Myxosarcina sp. GI1: one gene and its partner. The protein of the gene in region 1 interacts with the protein of each later gene in a pairwise test. Links are inferred from orthologs where the notes say so. Each region holds a gene or a part of one and is shown on either strand. Other genes may lie near its edges.

The links.
Region 2: the proteins of dnaB (region 1) and dnaA interact in binary tests that used the Escherichia coli proteins (3 or more experiments, as listed by UniProt). The link is inferred for Myxosarcina sp. GI1 from one-to-one orthologs.

What each region holds. Positions count from the first base shown.
Region 1 is NZ_JRFE01000013.1:19,454-27,175, reverse strand. What follows is about bases 2,044-4,889. They hold dnaB (replicative DNA helicase), read right to left. Parts: upstream 4,207-4,889; coding sequence 2,881-4,206; downstream 2,044-2,880. Other genes in these bases: KV40_RS06630 (chromophore lyase CpcT/CpeT), read right to left, coding at 4,219-4,872; KV40_RS06640 (DUF4112 domain-containing protein), read left to right, coding at 2,405-2,878; rbfA (30S ribosome-binding factor RbfA), read right to left, coding at 2,044-2,212. In the rest of the region: KV40_RS06650 (glycoside hydrolase family 3 N-terminal domain-containing protein), read right to left, coding at 95-1,807; more of rbfA, read right to left, coding at 1,814-2,043; phosphate ABC transporter ATP-binding protein PstB, read left to right, coding at 5,284-6,087; photosystem II protein Psb27, read left to right, coding at 6,179-6,583; KV40_RS06615 (family 10 glycosylhydrolase), read left to right, coding at 6,851-7,722. UniProt on the Escherichia coli protein: The main replicative DNA helicase, it participates in initiation and elongation during chromosome replication. Travels ahead of the DNA replisome, separating dsDNA into templates for DNA synthesis.
Region 2 is NZ_JRFE01000016.1:33,713-37,609, forward strand. The notes cover bases 7-2,872. They hold dnaA (chromosomal replication initiator protein DnaA), read left to right. Parts: upstream 7-687; coding sequence 688-2,058; downstream 2,059-2,872. Other genes in these bases: def (peptide deformylase), read right to left, coding at 7-523; dnaN (DNA polymerase III subunit beta), read left to right, coding at 2,363-2,872. In the rest of the region: more of def, read right to left, coding at 1-6; more of dnaN, read left to right, coding at 2,873-3,535. UniProt on the Escherichia coli protein: Plays an essential in the initiation and regulation of chromosomal replication. Binds in an ATP-dependent fashion to the origin of replication (oriC) to initiate formation of the DNA replication initiation complex once per cell cycle.

The DNA of each region.
Region 1 (7,722 bases):
AGCAGAATATGGAAGGGGTAATTAATTTTTTGCTGTATCGAAACGTACAAAACTTCTAATTACTCAAAAATCTTCATCTATAACCGAACTATCTCTAAAATCCAAAATCTATTTCAGTTTTAGTAATAGTGTACTTTTCATCTGAAGGAAGGTTAAATAAAGTTTTTAGCGCGATCGCCTGCGCTATTGACATTTGTCCGTAACAAAATACCCAGGGCAAATCTTGAGACATAAAGCTAATAAACCAGTCTAAAACATAGGGGCTGCCATAAATAATTAAACCCGTTACCAATTCTTTAGATACAAGTTGCCGATAAATACTTTTAGTTTGAGTAGTTAGCCCAGAAGTACCGCGAAAAGGATTGCCCCGAATAAATATTTGTAGTAGCGTCGGTCTGGGAGCGGTAGCGATCGCGCCAATGGTATTGTAATCTACGATCTGTCTGTGGTAATTAAACTGTTGGGGAATAGTTATTGCTGGAGTATGAATATCTAAAAAAGCACAGTTAAGTACATCGTCTACCACAATTAAATTGCGCGACTCAATCGGTCGCTGGAGGTTCCCTCCAGACGGGAAGCTCTGCTTCCCCGCCCCCGCTAGGGGGCGTGCCCTTCTTTGAAGGGCTGTTGCGATTGAGCGTTGCTCGATATCTGGCTGCGATCGCAGTGGTAACTTGCCTCCCGATCGCAACGAGTCTTGTAAAACTGCTTTAACCAAAACTTTTGCTTTCTTAGTAGATAACAGGGATAATTCTGCCTCACTATTACTAATTACTTTAGCTTTCGCTTTTGCGATGCGGGCGAGAGACTCTTCAATTCTTTGTCGGCTGATGCGCCCAGACATTACGGCATTGTAAATAGCAGCGATTGCCACTTCGGGATCGTCGGGCATTAATAAAATATCGCTACCAGCTTCGATTGCCCTTATCGCAATTTCTTCTGGAGAGGCAAATTTAGTTATACCACCCATAATCAAAGCATCGGTAACTACCAAACCATCAAAACCTAGCCGCTTTCTCAGGCGATCGTTTACAATTGCCGAAGACAAAGTTGCAGGGTATCTTTCATCCCAAACAGGAATAGATAGATGCGCCGTCATCACGCTGTCTACGCCAGCAGCGATCGCCGTTTCAAACGGCGGTAGTTCCACTGCTGCCAGACGCGAATCTGAATGAGGTAACGAGGGTAAAGCCAAATGAGAATCGACGGCAGTATCTCCATGTCCTGGGAAATGTTTGGCGGTAGTTAAAATTGGTTGGGAATTGGCACCTTTAATAAAAGCCGCTGCTAATTTACTGACAATAACAGGATTATCGCCAAAAGCACGAATATTTATTACAGGGTTATCAGGATTATTGTTGACATCTACTACAGGTGCTAATAGCCAGTTAATGCCTACTGCTAAGGCTTCTCTGGCAGTAATAGCACCAATTTCTGTTGCATATTTCTCTGCCAAGCTGAGGTTTTTAGCCGCAATTGCCCCTAACGCCATCGGTGGCGGAAACCATGTCGCACCGCTAAAACGCTGCCCTACTCCTTCTTCAATATCGGCTGCGATAAATAAAGAAGTCTTTGCCCAGGCTTGCAGTTGACGCGATCGCGCCTGTAGTTCGACACTGCTACCCCCTAATAAAATTACTCCGCCTAAGTTTAATTCTTCCAGCCATGTTTGTAACTTAGTGTTGCTAGCTTCCCAGGCAGGATATCTAATTTGATGGTCGAATAGATAGCCAGAAGCGCGGACAATAATCATTTGTCCGATTTGTTGTTTTAAAGATAAAGTGGGACTATATGAAGTTGTAGACACTAATATTTAACTGACATCTTCATCTAATTGTGCCGTATGAGTTTTTTGTTTGCGATCCTGTTTTATTTCGTCGAGTAAATTTAACATGCGATCGCCCCTTTCTAAAGAGCGATCTTCATAAAAGGCAATTTCTGGAGTACGTCGCAACCGCATTCTGTGTCCCAACTCTCGACGAACATAGCCAACAGAAGACTTTAGCCCTTCCATCGTCTCGGCTTTAGCTTCTTCAGTACCATAGATACTGACAAAGATTTTAACGTGTTGCAAATCTCCAGAAACATCGACATCGGTAATGCTGACCAGTCCAGAACCAACGCGATCGTCTTTGATTCCGTTAATCAACATCTGACCGACTTCTCGCTTAATCAGTGAAGCTACGCGAGACACGCGACGGCTATTAGCCATAATCTTTTCCTCTATCTTTGCAACCTATCAGGAGTTCGTATATTGCCGAACACCATTCTAGATTGTAACTATTTCTGAGAACGATTGCTGTAGGCGATCGCTTTACTAACAGCTAAAATTTAAAGGCGATCTTACCTCAAAGTATAATAAGGCTCGCGGTTCTGTTTATTTCCTTAAGAGAATTACAGCTTTATGCCAACTCCTCAACCTCATACCACTAAAATTAATCGTCTCCGTCGTCTTTCTAACTTACTCGATAATGCGATCGCCATACCTGGAATTGGCTATCGTATCGGATTAGATCCGATTTTGGGGTTGCTTCCTGGCGGTGGCGATACCGTAACTGGTGCTTTGGGGGCATATATTATTGTCGAAGCCGCACGAATGGGAATACCGCGACAAGTCATTTGGCAGATGGTAGGTAATATTCTCTTTGACTCGGTATTGGGTACGGTGCCAGTTATCGGCGACATTTTTGATGTTGGTTGGAAAGCTAACGTCAGAAACATGACTTTGTTAGAAAAACACATACAGTACGATGGTGATAATCGTAAGAGCGATTGGTTATTTTTAACTGGGTTGATTCTGCTACTGGTAATTATTGTCGTTGGATTTGCTACCTTTACCGTCTTGGTAATTCGTTGGTTGTGGCAGACACTCTCTTAGCATCAATAGCCACCAGGTCTAGCCATACTTTCAAACTTAGTCAATTCGGCATTAAAAATTAGCTTGACCGTACCTACAGGACCATTACGATGTTTGACTATACTAGCTTCAGCAATACCGCGTTCTGGGCTATCGGGATTGTAGTATTCATCGCGATAGAGCATAATTACCAAATCTGCGTCCTGCTCGATGGAACCGCTTTCTCTTAGATCCGATAGCATGGGACGTTTGTTGGTTCTTTGTTCTACTCCCCGACTCAATTGAGATAGGGCAATAATCGGCACATTGAGTTCTCTAGCCAAGCCTTTAAGACTTCTAGTCATTTTGGATAATTCCTGAACGCGGTTATCGCCGCCACCTTCCATTAGCTGTAGGTAGTCGAGTAACACCAACCCTAATGGTTCTTTCTGCTGTGCCTGTAGGCGGCGTACTTGCGATCGCATCTGCATCACCGAAAGATTTGCCGTATCGTCGATAAAAATTGGCAGTTCGGAAAGGTTACTAACGGCGTTAACCAGCGGTTCAAACTCATTCTGGGCGATTCTACCCGATCGCAGCCGATTGCTGGCAATTTTAGCTTCACTAGATAAGAGTCTTTGAGTCAATTGCTCTCTTGACATCTCTAAACTAAAGATTGCCACTGGTAGTTGATGATTTTTAGCGATACTCGAAGCTATACAAAGAGAAAATGCCGTTTTACCCATTGACGGTCTTCCAGCGACGATAATTAAGTCAGAACGGCTAAAACCGCTGGTCATAGAATCTAAATCGTAGAAGCCTGAAGGAATACCTGGTAAGGCGGTTTCCTGATGCAAGTCTTCAATCGTATTAAAGGTAGTCACCAAAGTTTCGGATATTGGCACTAACCCTTGCTGCGGGCGTTCTTGAGTGAGGCGAAAGATTTTTTGTTCGGATTCGTCGAGAACTACTTCTAATTCGGTGGCGTTATCGTAACCGAGATCGACAATTTCATGACCCGAAGTTATCAACTGACGACGGATATATTTATCCATAATCAGGTTGGCATAGCGATCTATATTCACAGCCGAAACGGTACGGTTGAGTAGCGTCGCTAGTTTGGTAGTACCGCCAACTTTGTCTAACAAATTGCGATCGCTCAAGTAACTAGTAACCGCCATTAAGTCTGTAGGTTTACCTTGACCATGCAAGGTTAAAGCAGCTTGGTAGATTTCTCGATGTGCTTTTACGTAAAAAGCATCTTTGACTAATAGTTCGGCCACTCTAGTCATGGCTTCGGGATCTAGTAAAATACCACCTAAAATTTCTTCTTCGGCTTCAATGTTGGCTGGTGGCAAATTTTCTATCATATCTATGTGTAATTATTTCTCTTTATTAGACCAACGATATTGATAACCAGTTTCGTCGGCACCCCAAACCCGATCGCCAGCCTTATCGAAACCCCGATCCCAAGTATCCATGCCGCGATCGTGTAAAATTATAGTATTGGTAATATAATTTGCTCCCCGAAAATTAGTCGGACAACCTCCTGGTTTAGTTTTACCTTCATATACACTAACTAGCTTTTTAAGAAATACGCTACACAAGGGTTGACCCAAGCGATCGCTATCTACAATTCTTTGAGCTTGGGGGCGATCGCAAAATCCGTTCCAAACTTCGGTAGATTCGGGTTTATAAGAACGGGAAACCACTATATCCTGGCGTTTGCCTGGATAAATCTCTAAAAATCTTTGGCGATAGGGAGCATCCAAACTTTCGTTCAAAGCTTGTTCTTGATAGAGATATACCGAACTAGAATTATTTGCGTCAGCAACTTCCACTCTACAGGTGGTCATGCGTACGTTGGCTTTATCAGAATTAGCAGCAGCTTGAGCCGAAGTATCCATAACACCCTCTAAATGAGACACTACTTCTGCTACTGACTGAGATGGTGTAGGTAAAGCAAATGCTGCTGAAGAGTAAATCGCTCCTGTATAGGTAAGTACTATAGCTAGATTAAATTTAGACAAACCCATAATGTCAATAAGAAATTTGTTTATAGTAATTTTCGAGCTTTTAAAAGGCAACGTTTGTTAGCTTTGGGAAACGAAATTTTGAAAGCCTTTTTTAGTTTAATATGGTATAAAACAGGTTTAATACCTGCTACGTATTTCGCTTCAATTAATTTCAACGTCGCCTTAGTTTAAGATTAGGTTAAATAAAGGTTAACATATTGTTTAATTGAAAGTTAATTCAGTCATAACCCGCATCAGCTAGCATTGAATAAAATCGACTTTAAATTTATTTAAATTTAAAAAGTTGCCAACATAGAACAGTTTGGTTGGCAAAAAGAGGCAAAGTTTGACTGAAAAATATGATAAATTAAGTCTGCATCTTGTCTGCAAACTGTTTATTAAAATTTATATGTATTAAGAGCAAGAAAAATTATGTACGATCGCGCAACTGTTACTCAAACAGAGACGGTTTTAAAAGCTGAAAACGTTAATGTTTATTATGGTGATTTTTTAGCTGTAAAAGGTATTTATTTAGATATTCCTAAAAATAAAGTTACCGCTTTTATCGGACCTTCGGGCTGTGGCAAAAGTACCCTCATTCGCTGCTACAATCGCCTCAATGATTTAATACCTATTTTTCGTTTGGAAGGTTTGATTACCTATCACGGTCAAAACCTCTACGCAAAAGACATCGACCCAGTGCAGGTCAGACGTAAAATTGGCATGGTGTTTCAACGTCCCAATCCTTTTCCCAAATCAATCTACGAAAATATTGCTTTTGGAGCCAGAATCAATGGCTACAAGGGAGATATGGATGAGCTAGTAGAGCGATCGCTCCGACAGGCAGCACTATGGGATGAGGTTAAAGATAAACTCAGACAAAGCGGTTTGGCACTTAGTGGCGGACAGCAGCAACGCTTATGTATTGCCAGAGCCGTAGCGTTACAGCCAGATGTTGTATTAATGGACGAACCTTGCTCGGCATTAGATCCCATTTCTACACTCAAAGTTGAAGAATTAATTCACCAACTAAAAGAAAACTATACAATCGTAATTGTCACTCATAATATGCAGCAGGCATCGAGGGTGGCAGACTACACTGGTTTCTTTAACGTTACGGCTACCGAAAGCGGCAATCGTCAGGGTTATTTAGGTGAATTCGCTCCGACCGAAGAAATTTTCCAAAATCCCAAAGAAGAAGCAACTAAAGAATACGTTAGCGGTCGTTTTGGTTGATTTATAGCTTAGTTCTATCTATAAGAGGTATTGGTAGGTACCGATTTCTTGATAGGATAAGTTGAACCTGGGATTGAGACTAAATAAATTTATGTTTTCTAAAAAATTTTTGTCGCGTCTACTAGCTCTGATGCTAGTAGCAGTAATTGGTTTAATGGGCTGTACTTCCAATCCTTCGGGATTATCGGGTAATTTCAGTCAAGATACTGTAGCAGTTATGGACAGCTTGAGAAGGGCGATCGATCTGCCAGACAATTCTCCAGATAAAGATGCTGTCGTTCTCGACGCACGCCGAAAAATCAGCGATTATGCTTCTAGATATAGACGCAATTCCAAAACTTCTGGTCTGCGTTCTTTTACCACCATGCAAACAGCTTTAAATGCAGTTGCTGGTTACTATAGTTCCTATGGCAATCGTCCTTTACCCGATAAACTTAAGAAAAGACTCAACCAAGAATTCAAACAGGTAGAGATATCTCTCAAACGAGGCGTTTAGTTTTTTCATTTAATTATTAGTAGTTTCTCTCTCAGAAATTATTTTGAGAGGGACTTTTTTTTGCTAAAGCAGTTATCATCAAGCATTTATTATTGATCGATGGTCGCTCAATGGTCGCTATTCATTGTTGAACTTCAATCGATAGAATTACTCTCGACATCAAAATAAAATTTATGTAGGTTAAATTGATATAAGTTTTAAAAAAAAGAGCAACAAACTCTGTTTGGTATATCGTAGGAAAATTGAAGCGAGGGAGGCATTGCAATAGTGCGGCAAACAACTAAAAATCGGGTAATTCGGTCTACTATAATCAGAGTAGCGATCGCCGCAGGCTTATTATCTCCATTACACTCGATAAAATCTGCTCATGCTGCGACGGGAGCATATTGCCAATTTGCTCCCGAAGAAGTTGCTGCCAAAGAGCAGTTGCTCGCCTCCGCTTTAGAAAATAATACCCAAGCTGCCGCCGAGTATCAAGCTATCGTTCGCAAACATAGTTTAATGCTGCAACAATGCCGCTCTCAAAGCTGGCCCGAAGAACAGGCGGTTTGGCTGCGTCTCTATCCTTGCGATGTCAGCCCAGGCTCCCTCGATTATGTTCTCGATCGCATCGTTAATTTGGGTTATAACAAAATTCATCTCGAAGTTTTTTATGACGGTCAAGTTCTCTTACCTCCAGCAGACAATCCTACTCCCTGGATACCAGTAGTGCGATCGCCTGGTGCGGAAAATCTCGACTTATTACAGCAAACTATTGCCAAAGGTCACCAACGGGGTTTAAAGGTCTACGCCTGGCTATTTACCATGAATTTTGGCTATACATACGCTCAAGATCCCCAACGACAAGATGCTTTAGCGCGTAACGCTACAGGAGATAACAGCCTGACTTTCGTTCAAGACCGCTCGCAAGCATTTATCGACCCCTACAGCCCGCAAGCCAAAGCAGACTATCGCAATTTAGTCGAAGCGGTTCTCAAACGCAACCCAGATGGAATTTTATTCGACTATATTCGCTATCCTCGCGGTATGGATGGTTATTCTGCGGTTAGTAGCGTTCGCGACCTGTGGATTTATGGTAAATCTTCACTACAAACTATGTTGGGACGTGCCAAGAATAATAAGGGACGGGCAGCGATCGC
Region 2 (3,897 bases), on another replicon or contig:
TAATATTTAGATACTCTGATTCACTATACAAATCCGCCTCGCTTTCGAGTCGATCTAAAAAAATCATACCGTCAAGATGATCGAGTTCGTGCTGAAAAATACGTGCGACAAAGTCAGTTAGAATTTTACGTTCTAACTTTCCTTCTCTGGTAACGTATTCAACTTCGATTTCGCGATATCTAGGTACCAAACCCCGCAGGTTGGGAACGCTCAAACATCCTTCCCAATCTTTGACTATTTCGTTACTATGACTAATTATTCTGGGGTTTAACATTGCCGTTGGCGGCATTGTTGGTGCATGAGGATAGCGTTGATTGGGATGAGAAGCCACGATAAACAATCGATAAGATTGCGATACTTGGGGCGCAGCAATTCCCACTCCTTTTGCCGCAGTTGCAGTAGCAATTAATGAATCGATGAGTTTGATTAAATTTTCATTAGTATCGATAATTTTTTCTACAGGTAAAGCTTTACGTTTTAATATAGGATTGCCAACTAAAGCAATTTTTAGTAATTCAGCCATATTTGTATTTGTGTCTGTTTGAGCGATCGCCGAATTCAAATGTACGCTAAAAGACAGTCGTTAATATAATACAATCTAGTTTTAGATCGTAACTGTTCTTCAAACAATACAGTTTGTGCGAGCCAGCGAGCGAGCATTAAGTCCTAATAATTAATAATTTTACAGTGGCAATTTCTTCTAAAGAACTGTGGCATCGTGTTTTAATCCGTCTTCAGCAACAGCTAAGTCGTCCGACGTTTGAGACTTGGATTGAAACTGCTACCGTTGACGAGCTAAAAGATGATTGCTTAACGATCGAAACTCCTAATGCTTTTATCATGAATCACTTACAAAAGCATTATGCCAAAATTATTAGCGACGCGGTCAGAGAAATACTAGGCAAGCCCGTACAAATTAAGTTAATTGTTACTCAAGGAGAGAATAAAGCTTTTATGGGCGGAACCGAACTTATAGATACAAACGATCGCCGCCAGGCAAATTTTATCGCTCGGACTTTAAAGCCTGCCAAGCTCAATCCTAAATACACCTTTTATCGATTTGTAGTAGGACCGACCAACCGTATGGTTCATGCTGCTTCTCTAGCAGTAGCCGAGTCTCCTGGTAGAGATTTTAATCCTCTGTTTCTCTGTGGCGGAGTTGGTTTGGGCAAAACTCATTTGATGCAGGCGATCGGACATTATCATTTAGAGATTAATGCTGCTGCCCGAGTTTTTTATGTTTCTACAGAACAATTTACCAACGATCTAATTACTGCTATTCGCGAAGATCGCCTGCAAAGTTTTCGCGAACACTACCGCACAGCAGATATTTTGTTGGTAGATGACATTCAGTTTATTGAAGGGAAAGAATACACTCAAGAAGAATTTTTTCATACCTTTAACACCCTTCACCAAGCAGGAAAACAAGTAGTTTTAGCAAGCGATCGCCCTCCCAACCAAATTCCCAAACTACAGGAACGTTTGAGTTCGCGTTTTTCTATGGGTTTAATTGCTGACGTACAGGTTCCCGACTTAGAAACCCGTATGGCGATTTTACAAAAAAAAGCCGAATACGAAAATGTCCGCTTGCCCAAAGAAGCGATCGAATATATTGCTTCTAGATATACTTCTAATATTCGCGAGTTAGAAGGAGCATTAAATCGAGCGATCGCCTATATTTCCATTTCAGGGTTGTCGATGACGGCAGAAAACATCGCCTCAGTTTTAAATCCGCAAATTGAATCGGTTAATACTTCTCCAGAAATAATTATTAGTGTCGTTTCAGAAGTTTTAAAAGTATCTATAGAAGAGCTTAAGGGAAATTCGCGCAAAAGAGAAATTAGCAACGCCAGACAGATTGCCATGTATCTTATGCGTCAGTTAACCGATCTGAGCTTACCTCGTATTGGTGAAGAATTTGGCGGCAAAGATCATACTACGGTTATGTATAGCTGCGACAAAATTGCCAAACAAATTACTCAAGATCGACAAATCAACCAAACGGTTTCTTTATTGAGCGATCGCATCAGCTTTGTTAGCCGACAGACAAAGCAGTAAGAAATTACGGCAAAAATATAGCAAAAGTCAAAAGTTAAAAATTAAAAGCGGCGAGAAGCGCGTCGAGGTTTCCTCGACAAGCGGAGGCTCGCCAAGAAGTTAAAACCAAAATGCTTAACTCATAAAGCTTTTAGTAGTTCGAGTTGTCCTAATTCTTCTGTCCACTACTGTAAAATACCAATCTGCTATTAATAATCTTTGGAACTTGGTTATGATGGCATTCTTGGGATTCAATCTACAACCTTTGTTTAGTACATACAAACTCATATAATTGTGAAATCAAATATTTAAAATCTTAATAGACATGAAAATTATTTGCAGTCAAAGCGATCTTAAAAATAATCTGTCTCTTGTCAGTCGTATCGTTCCTTCGCGTCCCGAACCCACAGTATTAGGTAATGTATTAATTGAAGCCCAAACAGCTACCCAAAAAGTAAGCATTACGGCTTATGACGGTAATATGGGAATTCAAACGAGTTTTAATGCCGAGGTAGTAGAAGCAGGTAGTATTACCTTACCAGCTAAACTAATCAATGAAATAGTTACGCGACTGCCAGAAATGGAAATTACCCTCGATACTACTGAAGATGAGGAAAACTTGCTGGCTACCTTGAGTTCGACATCGGGTAAATTCGAGCTATCGGGTATAGATGCGGCAGAATTTCCCGAACTGCCAGTAATAGAGAATGCAGAAAAAATATTATTACCTGTAGCTGCTTTGAGTCGAGGTTTGGCAGGATGTTTATTTGCTGCCAGTACGGAATTATCAAAACAGGTACTGACAGGAGTTCACGTTAAATCACAAGAGTCCGAACCAAATTTGGGTACTTTAGAATTTGCAGCAACAGATAGTCATCGCCTCTCAGTAGTAGAAGCCGATCTAAAAACCGAAACAGAAGAAGACATCGATTTAGATCTAGAATTACCAGAATTTGCCGTGACTATTCCCGCCAAAGCCTTACGGGAACTAGAGAGAATGTTTGGTGATGCCGAAGCTACAGACATGGTAAAAATCAATTTTGATGACACGCAGATGAGCTTCAAATTGGGCGATCGCCTGCTCAACAGTTCGAGGATTACGGGTGATTATCCCGCTTACTGGCAGTTAATACCCAAAAACTTTAGCCGCGAAGCGATCGTGGAACGAAAACGGCTGATAAGTAGTCTAGAATTGGTGGCAGTATTGGCACAAAAAAATAATATTGTTAAATTTAGTTTAGACAGCGATCGCGGCGAACTAGTAGTTTCTGCCGATGCTAGAGATATTGGCAGTGCCAAACAGACAATGAGTGCAGAAATTATTGGAGACAATATTGACATTGCTTTTAATATCAAGTATCTAATGGATGGTTTAAAGGCACTTTCCGCCACAGAAATCAAGATGCAGTTAAATGAATGGAATCAACCCGTTATTTTCACTCCTTTGAGTGGTTCGAGAATGACTTATTTAGTAATGCCCGTTCAAATAAGAAACTAAGTTAGATTCAATTATCTTTTTATTACTGGTATGTCTTACGAATCGGAACTACAAGAACGTACTAATATTTTTCAACCGATGCCATTAGCTCTGCTAGCCTCGGTTGTTTTGCATCTGTTAGTGTACAAATTTGGCTTGCCAAACTTTAGCTTGAGCGAAAATCCAACCAAACGAGAAGTTTCAATCGTTGAATTAACTCCAGAACAACAGGCACGCCTCCCCCAACTGTATTCCGAACCGAATATTCCAGACATACCACAATTAGAAAATCCTCTTACTGAAAATACTCCCGCTCCTCCCTTTGCCCTGCCCCCCTCTCTGACTCCTGGTATTGGAGATTTTCCCAACCTGCCTCCCATTGC